DNA from 2 places in the Virgibacillus salexigens genome. Region 1 is predicted to be linked to the other one. Evidence: riboswitches for the same ligand, from Rfam matches in the RefSeq annotation. Region 1 holds a riboswitch; the other holds the start of a gene.
The links. Region 1 has a riboswitch for FMN ahead of BN990_RS07285 (ECF transporter S component). Riboswitches for the same ligand answer to the same signal wherever they lie in the genome.
Positions count from the first base shown of each region.

Region 2: it holds a riboswitch for FMN, as region 1 does, so the genes downstream of both, ribE (riboflavin synthase) here and BN990_RS07285 (ECF transporter S component) in region 1, are expected to answer to the same signal.

Region 1 is NZ_CCDP010000001.1:1,598,655-1,603,646, reverse strand. Features, by position in the region: gene BN990_RS07295 (hotdog fold thioesterase) at 1-317, shown strand, start outside; gene BN990_RS07290 (TraR/DksA C4-type zinc finger protein) at 301-654, shown strand; gene BN990_RS07285 (ECF transporter S component) at 853-1,446, opposite strand; FMN riboswitch at 1,611-1,754, opposite strand; gene BN990_RS07280 (S8 family serine peptidase) at 1,888-4,992, opposite strand, start outside.
Region 2 is NZ_CCDP010000004.1:71,310-76,301, reverse strand. Features, by position in the region: gene BN990_RS20905 (ABC-F family ATP-binding cassette domain-containing protein) at 1-599, opposite strand, end outside; gene BN990_RS20900 (hypothetical protein) at 613-792, opposite strand; gene ribH (6,7-dimethyl-8-ribityllumazine synthase) at 1,054-1,518, opposite strand; partial or broken gene ribB (3,4-dihydroxy-2-butanone-4-phosphate synthase) at 1,538-2,134, opposite strand; gene ribE (riboflavin synthase) at 2,147-2,788, opposite strand; FMN riboswitch at 3,055-3,202, opposite strand; gene BN990_RS20880 ((Fe-S)-binding protein) at 3,288-4,613, opposite strand; gene glcD (glycolate oxidase subunit GlcD) at 4,658-4,992, opposite strand, start outside.

The sequences.
Region 1 (4,992 bases):
TGCATGGGGGAGCATCTGTAGCTCTAGCTGAAACAGCTGCTAGCATTGGAGCCTCATTACATGCTGACCCCCAAACAAAAAGTGTATTCGGAATGGAAATTAATGCGAATCATATACGAAGTAAACGCAGCGGCATGGTAACTGCTACAGCTACGCCCCTTCATACTGGGAAGACATCCATGGTGTGGGATATAAGAATCACGGATGAACAAGCTAATCTCATAAGTGTGTCTAGATGTACAATTGGTATCGTTTCAAAAAGAAAGGAAACAACCGAATCCTTCAGAAAGGAGAGCTCAAATGAGCAAACATCTTAGTCAAGAAAAAATAGCTGAACTTAAAAGCCGGTTACTTTATATGAAAAAGGAGATCGAAAACGATTTAGCTGCAAACGATCCAACAAGCCCAAATGAAGCTGTGGAAGAATTGGCTGATTATGATAACCACCCAGCAGATATGGGTACTGAACAATTTGAGCAGGAAAGAGATGCAGGGGTACAACAGATAAAAGAAGATCAATTACAGGATATCAAAGAAGCATTAGCAAAGATAGAAAAGGGAAATTACGGAGTAAGTGAAATCTCAGGTAAGCCAATTCCTATCGAACGTTTAGAAGTTCAACCAACTGCTCGTTATTTAGTAGAAGAAAAATAAGAAAACAGCTAAAGGCCATCGAGAAAAGTCTCGATGGCCTTTTTTATTTTTTAAAGAAGCAACGTGAAATGAGATTAGCATCACAGAAATGGATAACCAGAGATATTAGTGCAAGCTTTCATTCTAGGAATATATCGCAAAAAAGAGAAAGGATATGAAAAAAAGCTTGTAGCGAACCTCCCTCTGTTAATAATCGTTTTAGGGAGCTAATCTTATCTGCTTTTGTTCAATCCAGTGACGCATTTTTATAAATAATGGAACAAATAACATTCCAATTACGATTCCTTTAATAATATTGAATGGCAGGATACCAGCATAAATAGCAGCCCACTTCACTGTACTGCTAGACATTCCTTCCCAACCCATTAGCCAACCATAAGCCGGCAATATAATAACATAGTTTAGTAAACTCATACCTAAGGCCATTATAATTGTACCAGCAGCCAATCCTGAAATAACACTTTTAACACCTTTAAACCGATGATATAAGATGGAAACAGGTAAAACCAGCATTATTCCAGCAAGAAAATTCGCCACCGCACCGATTGGATCTGCAGCACCGGTAACAGCTATATACAACAAGTTTTTAATAGCCACTACAATAACCCCAGCAATTGGGGAGAATATTAGTGAAGCCATCATCGCCGGTACATCACTAAAATCAATTTTTAAATAAGCTGGTAAAAACGGCAATGGGAAATTCAGAAAAAACAATAAAATGGATACTGTTCCAAGTAACGATAGAATAATTAATTTAATTAGTTTTGATGATTGCTTATTGGCAATATGCATTACCATACTCCTCCTTCATCTCCTATCGATTCCTATCTCGTGATGAAGGACCAAAGCCGATAACTTTCCCATTCAAAAAACCCTAAAGCTCCTAACCGGGGCTTTAGGGTTATCATGCATATTCATAGGAAAAAGCAGTGCGTCTTCACGCACATTATCAGGCTCGACATCTTCTCCCATCCAGACTGTAACTGTCGGCTCTGGACTCACACCAGATCAACCACAATCATTGATTGTGGGTCACGGACTTGAAGCTAAAATAGCTTCTTACCGTCGGTCGGGAATTTCACCCTGCCCCGAAGATGGAATCGATTATTATATTGTAAATTCATTTTACCCTAACTTTACAAATTTGGCAACAAAGAAGCTTTGCTTATACATACAAAAAACATCCTGTATCACAGTGAACTGATACAGGATGTTTTAAATGCTAATTACTACTTATTCCGCTACATTAATATATAATTTTCCCTCTGCTTGTTCACGTGTTTCATTGCCATAATCATCTTCGACTTTCACTTCAATAACAGCCCCTTCTGCGACAACATTACTAGTCGCTGTCCAATACCCAACATAATGTCCTTCTGAAGTTTCCATCATTGGAAGTTCGGTTGCATTGGTGACCGTATTTGTTAATGGCATATGAATAAAGTAGCTTGCTTTTAATCCTGGCTCACTATCAAACTCAAACTTAACGGTTTGTCCAGCTTCAAGATTAACATCTTCTTCAGGAGTTAAATTTTCGATTTCTGGAGCTGTGAAGTCAACATCAAGTGTGACGGATTCCGTTGCAGTATTACCTGCTAGGTCATGAGCTACAACTTCAATTTGGTTCTCACCCTCGTCTAACAGGATTCGCTTAGAATAGCTTCCTTCTTCCACATCAGCTTCTTGACCATTAACTTCAACAACATCAAGATTTGTATCGGAAACTGTGCCTTCTACTGTAACCGTCTCACGATTTGATTTTTCACCATCTTCAGGATTGTCAATCGTTAATTCAGGTGATTCCGTATCTAACGTTACATTTACAGGTTCCGATTCTCCAGTAGGTGTACCATCCAGAAGAGATACGGCTGTTAACTCATTTGCTCCTTCAGATAATGTTGTTGGAATTGCAAATGCACCATCCTCACCGATCTCTGCTGTACCTACTTCTTCACCATTATTTAACAATTGAATTGTTGTTGTCGGTGAGGCTGTACCTTCTACTGTAACCTCTGTCTCATTCGTGATGGTATCATTAGCAGGAGCTGTAATTACTGGTTCTTCTACTTCGTAATTAACACGAGCACGAATCATATAATTTCCTTCAGCAGAAGGAGACTTCGACCATGTACCACCAACTAATTGATAGCTACGCTCTGCATTTTGACTGCTTTCATCTGTTGCTAGTCCAGGAGCTTCTGTATTCGTTGCTGTCTGAACATAAACAACATAGAATTCTTTATCTACAACAATACCATGTTCCGATAGATCGATAACTGTCCATTCGTTCGAATCACGGATTGCCTCTGCATCGAACGGTCCAGCTAGTTTTTCACCTGGAGCTCCATCTGTACCAGTAGCATCCCAAATTTCAACTTGGAATTCCGTACCTCCTGGATTCGGGAACTCTTCATCCCAGAACTTAAATACAGCTGCATCAACGACGCCAGATTCTTCACCTTCAGGAAGTGTCATTTTTACTCCCCATCCATTAAATGCATCGTAGAAAGCACGTGCATTTTCTGCTGTGCCGTCATCATAAGCAATTTCTCCACCAGGAACAGTATAGAATGGTTCCAATTCCACATTTTCCGTGACATCTCCATCTTCTAGAGATACTTCGACTTCTGTTCCGTGGTATCCACTTGCAACTACTTTTAAGGTATAACTTCCTTTATATGCGGTTAAAGAATAGTTACCTTCTTCATCTGTAGTTACTGGTTCCACATTTGCATCTTCTTCCAATAATAAGGTAGCTCCTGATACAGGCTCTCCCGTTTGTTGATCTGTGACTGTTCCGCTAACGGTGAATTGATCCATTTCTTCCAGGGTAAAATCAGCTTCCGTTGTTCCATCTGCTTCCACTGTAACTGCCTGCTCTTGAGATTCAAAGCCATAAGCTTCAGCTTTTACTGTGAAGTCACCGGCAGCATGCAGAAGCGTATAGCCCCCTGTAGCTGGATCGGTAGCGACTGAACGTCCACTTTCCAACACACTAACTTGAGCACTCATTGGTAATAACGCAGGGCTAATTGTATCCTTTTCTGGATCCAATTCTTTCTTTGGATTTACAGGCTGGATTTTTGCAGGATTCACTTCTTCTTTTAAAGAAGCTTTTTTATCATTTTTAACAATACTTAGCGCATTATCAAAACCAACAACTCCTACATACCCTTTATCTTTTGATACAGAAGCACTTTCACTATTTGATGTTTCAGCTAAAGTTACATCATCAATATACCAGCCTTCTCTCGATACACTTCCATCGCTATCAAGATTGAAACCAATATAAACACGTTGACCACTATATTCTGATAAATCAACTTCTGCATTTTCCCAGCCATCAGTTGTATCCGTTACCCGTAATAGCTGTGTCCATTCTTCCTGATCTGTTGAGATAAATACATGACCGTAATCCCAATTATTTTCAATATTATACCACTGATTAAATTGTAAATAGGCTTCTCCCTCAGGTAAATCAATAGGTGGCATGACCAATGTTGTATTAGCATTATTATCATATTCACCTGCCAAATTAGTTGCATATACATTTTCACCGGAAGCAGCACTCTCAGGACCTGAAGTTGGTACACCACGCTCCCAACTATTTCCTTCTCCAATAACGGACCACCCAGCTGATGGGGATTCAAAATCATCAGAGAAACCAACAGAGACCCCTGGTAATAAAGCAACCTCATAACTATCGCTAGTTACTTCATTGTCTCCAAAATCATTGATAACCCAGTTGTAGGATAAAGATTCACCAGTAAGCTGTTCTCCTGGGATTGTCGCTTGATATTCACCTTGTTTGTAATCACCAGAAATTCGTTCTGCCTCAACGGATTGCGTTTCTCCATCTTGATTTGTATATTCTAATGTTACATTATTAACACTAATGTTATCTGTTACTTCGATCGTTAAATCTAGATCCATACCAATATAGGATTCTGTAATTCCTTCATGCTCAAAGGTAGGTGCTTCTGCATCTTCACCAGCTTTGGTAACCTGTCCTTCTATTGTTCCTAAGCCAGTAACAAGTGAGGAAACAGCATCATAGGCATTTACTAGACCAGCTCCGTACCCATTATTTGGTGACTCAGGAAATTCATCATCCGTCAATGGATTTGCTGTTGTCATTAAAATTTCTTCAAGTTCATCGACAGTGAGACTAGCATCTGCTTGCTTCATTAAAGCTACAACTGCAGAAACCGCTGGTCCAGCCATCGAGGTTCCATTCCATCCACCTTCATAACCACCACCTGGTACACTTGAACGTATATTTACACCGGGTGCAGAAATTTCAGGTTTAATTTCATCGTAAGGAGAAGGTCCTTGTAA
Region 2 (4,992 bases), on a different contig from region 1:
AGTAAGTACTTTTCCAACCATTCAATGGATTCATTATCTAAATGGTTTGTCGGTTCATCTAAGATTAACAAGTCTGCAGGCTGGATAAGTGCTTTTGCAATTGCAACGCGTTTTTTTTGACCTCCTGAAAGGGCTCTTACTGGTTTATTAAAATCGGTAATCCCCAGCTTGGTTAGTACTGTCTTTGCTTTTGTATTTGCCTCCCACGCACCCATTTCGTCCATTTTTTGTTGCATATGAAACAGATTGGCTTGTGCTGACTCACTCATTGCATCATGCTGTAAATCTATTAAAGCTTGTTCATACCCTCGCATTACGTTCATCATTTGCGAATCCCCATAATAGATTTGATCAATTACCTTTAAAGCAGGATCTAACTTTGGTTCTTGAGGCAAATATTCAATTTGATAATTTTTGGCATGTTGAATAACACCTTCTTCAGGAACTTCTATACCAGCAAGTGTCTTTAAGAAAGTTGACTTCCCCGTACCATTAACACCAATTAAACCTATTCTTTCCCGTTCCGTAATGGTACAAGATATTTGATCAAATAATGTCTTCTCTCCGAATGTTTTAGTTATATTTTCAACGGTTAACATACACGCTCATCCTTCAATCTCTATTGGTTCTTCCTTTTATCCATGTTTTAATAATCAGTACAATCAACAATAGCATCCAAGATGTCACAAGGTAAAATATAATTTTACTCGCTTCTGTCATCTCAGAAAAAAAAACAGCCATCGACGTCCAGACCACAGCAATTAGTACTAATTGACCAATTAATAGTTTCATATTCATCTCCCCCGAATTAACACCGAAACACGTATATTGCAACATGCTCTATGATTTCAGTCAAAAATGCCCCATTTATTCAGTTTATCCTATCGCTATTTATTTTTCCAACATAAGCTGGATAGCAGATACGTACTTACAATAATTATCTCAAAAAGAGCTCAGATCTTCTAACATAAAAAAACCCCAACGTAAACAGCATTCGATGATCCTGTCTACACGAAGGGGAGAATATGGTTTCTGTTGCATTTGATTATCAACCTATAAGGAACGTAATAAGTTTGCCATCTCAATAGCTGAGAGTGCTGCTTCTGCTCCTTTATTTCCAGCTTTTGTCCCAGCTCGCTCAATCGCTTGTTCAATCGTTTCGGTCGTTAGAATACCAAAAATAACAGGCTTTTCTGATTGTAGTGAAGCCTGCGATACACCTTTTGCTGCTTCATTACAAACATAATCAAAATGAGGAGTTGAACCTCGGATCACTGTTCCTAAGGTAATAATTGCATCATATTCTGTTTGTAAGGCCATTTTCTTAGCAACTAATGGAATTTCATATGCGCCAGGAACCCATGCAACAGTAATGTCCTGTTCTGCTATTCCATGTCGAGTTAAGGCATCCTTAGCCCCTTCTAATAATTTGCTTGTTATAAAATCGTTAAATCTACTTACTACAATCCCTATTCGTAAATCGGTCCCTACTAAGTTTCCTGCTACAACTTTTGCCATCTTACTTACACTCCTCTACTCTTTTTGTTAAATAACTTATTAAATCTTCAATTGAGATCATGCATAATTGAAATTTGTCTGCCATTTTCTCCAAATCTGGCACTCTTGCCATCGTTCCATCCTCATTAATAATTTCACAAATAACCCCAGAAGGAGAAGCTCCACAAAGTTTTGCCAAATCTACAGATGCTTCGGTATGCCCTGGACGTGTTAGAACGCCGCCTTCTTTTGCAATTAAAGGAAATACATGTCCCGGCTGTTTAAAATCTTCTTTCATAGCAAACTTATTGACCAGTGCTCGAATGGTTGTAGCGCGTTCATATGCACTAATTCCTGTAGTCGTTTCTTTATAATCTATACTGACAGTAAAAGCTGTTGACAATGGATCGTTTGAATTCGAAGTCATTAAAGAAAGCCCTACTCTTTCTGCTACATCGGATTCAATGCTAGTACAGACGAGCCCTTTCCCATGGGTGATCATAAAATTTATCATAGTAGGTGTTATCCTATCAGAAAGGGCTACAAGATCTCCTTCATTCTCTCTATTTTCATCGTCCACAACAATAATTGCTTGACCAGCTTTTAATTGATCGATCGCTTCTTGGATTGTGTTCATTACTGTTCCCCCTTAAAAACCAGTATTTTTCAGGAAATCTTCATCAAGCTCCTGCGACTCGGTAGAATACGAAATAAGTCGGTCCACTTGTCTTGCAAGCACGTCACATTCAATATTGACGAGATTGCCTTTATCTTTTTTCCCCAATATCGTAGCAGAAGCTGTGTGAGGTATAAGTGATATTGTGAACACATTCCCCTGAACATGAAAGATGGTCAGGCTCACTCCATCAACTGCAATGGACCCTTTTTTTAATACATATCTCTCTAGAGCTTTATTCAACTCAATGTCATAATAGATCGCATTTTCCTTGTAATATTTTCCAACAACCTTTCCGGTTCCATCTACATGCCCAGTAACAAAATGACCTCCAAATCTACGATTAGCAGCCATTGCTCTTTCTAGGTTAACTGCAGAACCTGTCTTAAGTGTACGTAAAGATGTGGACGTTACGGTTTCAGGCATCACTTCCGCTGAAAAGCTCTTGTTATCAAAGGACGTAACGGTTAGACAAGTACCATTGACAGCGATACTATCACCAACTTCCATATCCATTAGTATCTTTTCAGCATTCACGGTTAATGACATCGCATATTTGGATAATTGTTCCATTGATCGAATGATACCTTTTTCCTCAATAATTCCAGTAAACAAATAATTCACTCCCTTTATCTCTTTGTAGTACTCGGGACATTAGTATACTTGGCAGAACGGACTTCACCAAGAAAAATAGCGAGAGTTTATACTGAGGATACCTTCCTTTATTCAGTATAAAAAAAGCCTCTGAATTCACTTCAGAGGCTTTACGTACAGAATTTTGATCAACACATGCTAAAACACGTATAGAAGTCATCCAATTTTTAAAATGACCAATAAACGTAATCAAATAATACTAAGTTACGATGCATGTTGAACGATTAAAATTCCTTCTCCCATCCAGACTTTAACTGTCGGCTCTGGAGTTGCACCAGATCCACCGCTTGGCATATTGCCGCACGGGTCACGGACTAAGAAGCCTATTGCTTCATCACCGCCGATTGGGAATTTCACCCGACCCCGAAGGAAACTAATTAACTATGAACTTGTAATACAGTTATATAATAAAATATGAAAAACCGCAACTCATTTATACTTTTAACTGATCAAAATTGGTTTATGCTCTTATATAAGTTGCTGCTTCATCATGTAGATTGCTTCGAACATTTACATTTTCATATGCCTGAAGTAAGAGATCAACAATATGAACAGCTTCCATTTCATTAGATCGTCCTTCACGTTCAATTCCTAGTTTCATTTGTAACAAACAGCCGGGATTAGCTGTAACGATTGTTTTCGCCTTCGTATTCTGTGCTTGCTCCATCTTGTAATCCAATATCTGCATCGACATTTCTGATTGCACAATATTGTAAATTCCTGCTGATCCACAGCATCGACCGGCATCCTTCATTTCTACATAATGTACACCATCGATGGATTCAAGCAGCTGTCTAGGTTCCATAAATGTTCTTTGACCATTTTTCAAATGACAGGAATCTTGATAAGTAACGATTTGATTATCCAAAGATAGTGGCTGTTTATGAAAATCCAATTCAATTAATATACTTGTTATGTCTTTAACCTTATTACAAAAACGCTTTGCACGAGTACTCCATTCTGAATCATTCTTTAATAAATGATCGTATTCTACTAAAAAGGCACCGCACCCTCCAGCATTCGAAATTATATAATCCACTTCCACTTCTTCAAATGCCTGAATATTGCGTTTGGCCATTTCTCTTGCCTGCTCCATTTCTCCACTATGCCCATGTAGAGCACCACAGCATGCTTGTAAAGAAGGTACGACAATTTCGCAACCTGCATACTGCAGCAATTTTACAGTAGCGTCATTGGTATGCATAAACATCGTGTCCATGAGACAGCCAGAGAAAAAAGCTACTTTCTTTTTTTTCTCTAATTTTAGAGGTTGTAAATGCCGAGGACGATCTTTCATTTGACTTTTCTTTGGGACGCTTGGCAACACCTTTTCCATTGAACGCATACTTTCAGGAAACAAGTTCATAACCCCTGTTGCTTGGGCAAGCTTCTGCGCACCAGACCGTTGATAAAAACTTAACAGCCCTGTTACCCCCATCATTCGATTTTGATATGGAAATATATTTTTAAAGAAGATGCCTTTGATTAGTTTTTCAGGTAAAGTTTGTTTCTTATGTTGATATATGGCATCTCTTGCCTGTTCTAATAACCTACCAAACTTTACGCCAGATGGACAAACTGGTTCACATGCTCTACAGCCTAGGCACATATCAATCGAATCCTTTACTTCTTGGCTAGGCTCAATCACTCCATCTACAAGCCCTTTCATTAAAGCAATCCGCCCCCTGGGGGAATGCACTTCGTTTCTTCCGGTTTCGATATATGTCGGACAGCTTGGTAAACAGAAGCCGCATCGTGTACAATTCATTAATTCATCATAATCCATCGTCTCTTGAAAAGCTTGCTGAATTTGTTGTTTTTCTTGTATATTCACTGGTGTTCCACCACCATTCTCTGTCTCCCTTTTGGTTCAATCATTTTCCCAGGATTCATAATTCCATTTGGATCAATCGCCTGTTTAATACTTCGCATTGCCTCAATCCCATGTTCTCCAGCTTTCAGGTGTAAATAAGGCAGCTTCATCATGCCTACTCCATGTTCTCCGGTAATTGTGCCACCTAATGCTACTGCCTGTTGAAAAATCTCTTCAAACGCTTTTTCTACTAATTCAATTTCTGCTTCATCCCTAGCATCTGTTAGACAAGTAGGGTGTAAATTACCATCCCCAGCATGACCAAATGTACAAATGTTTAATTGATATTTTT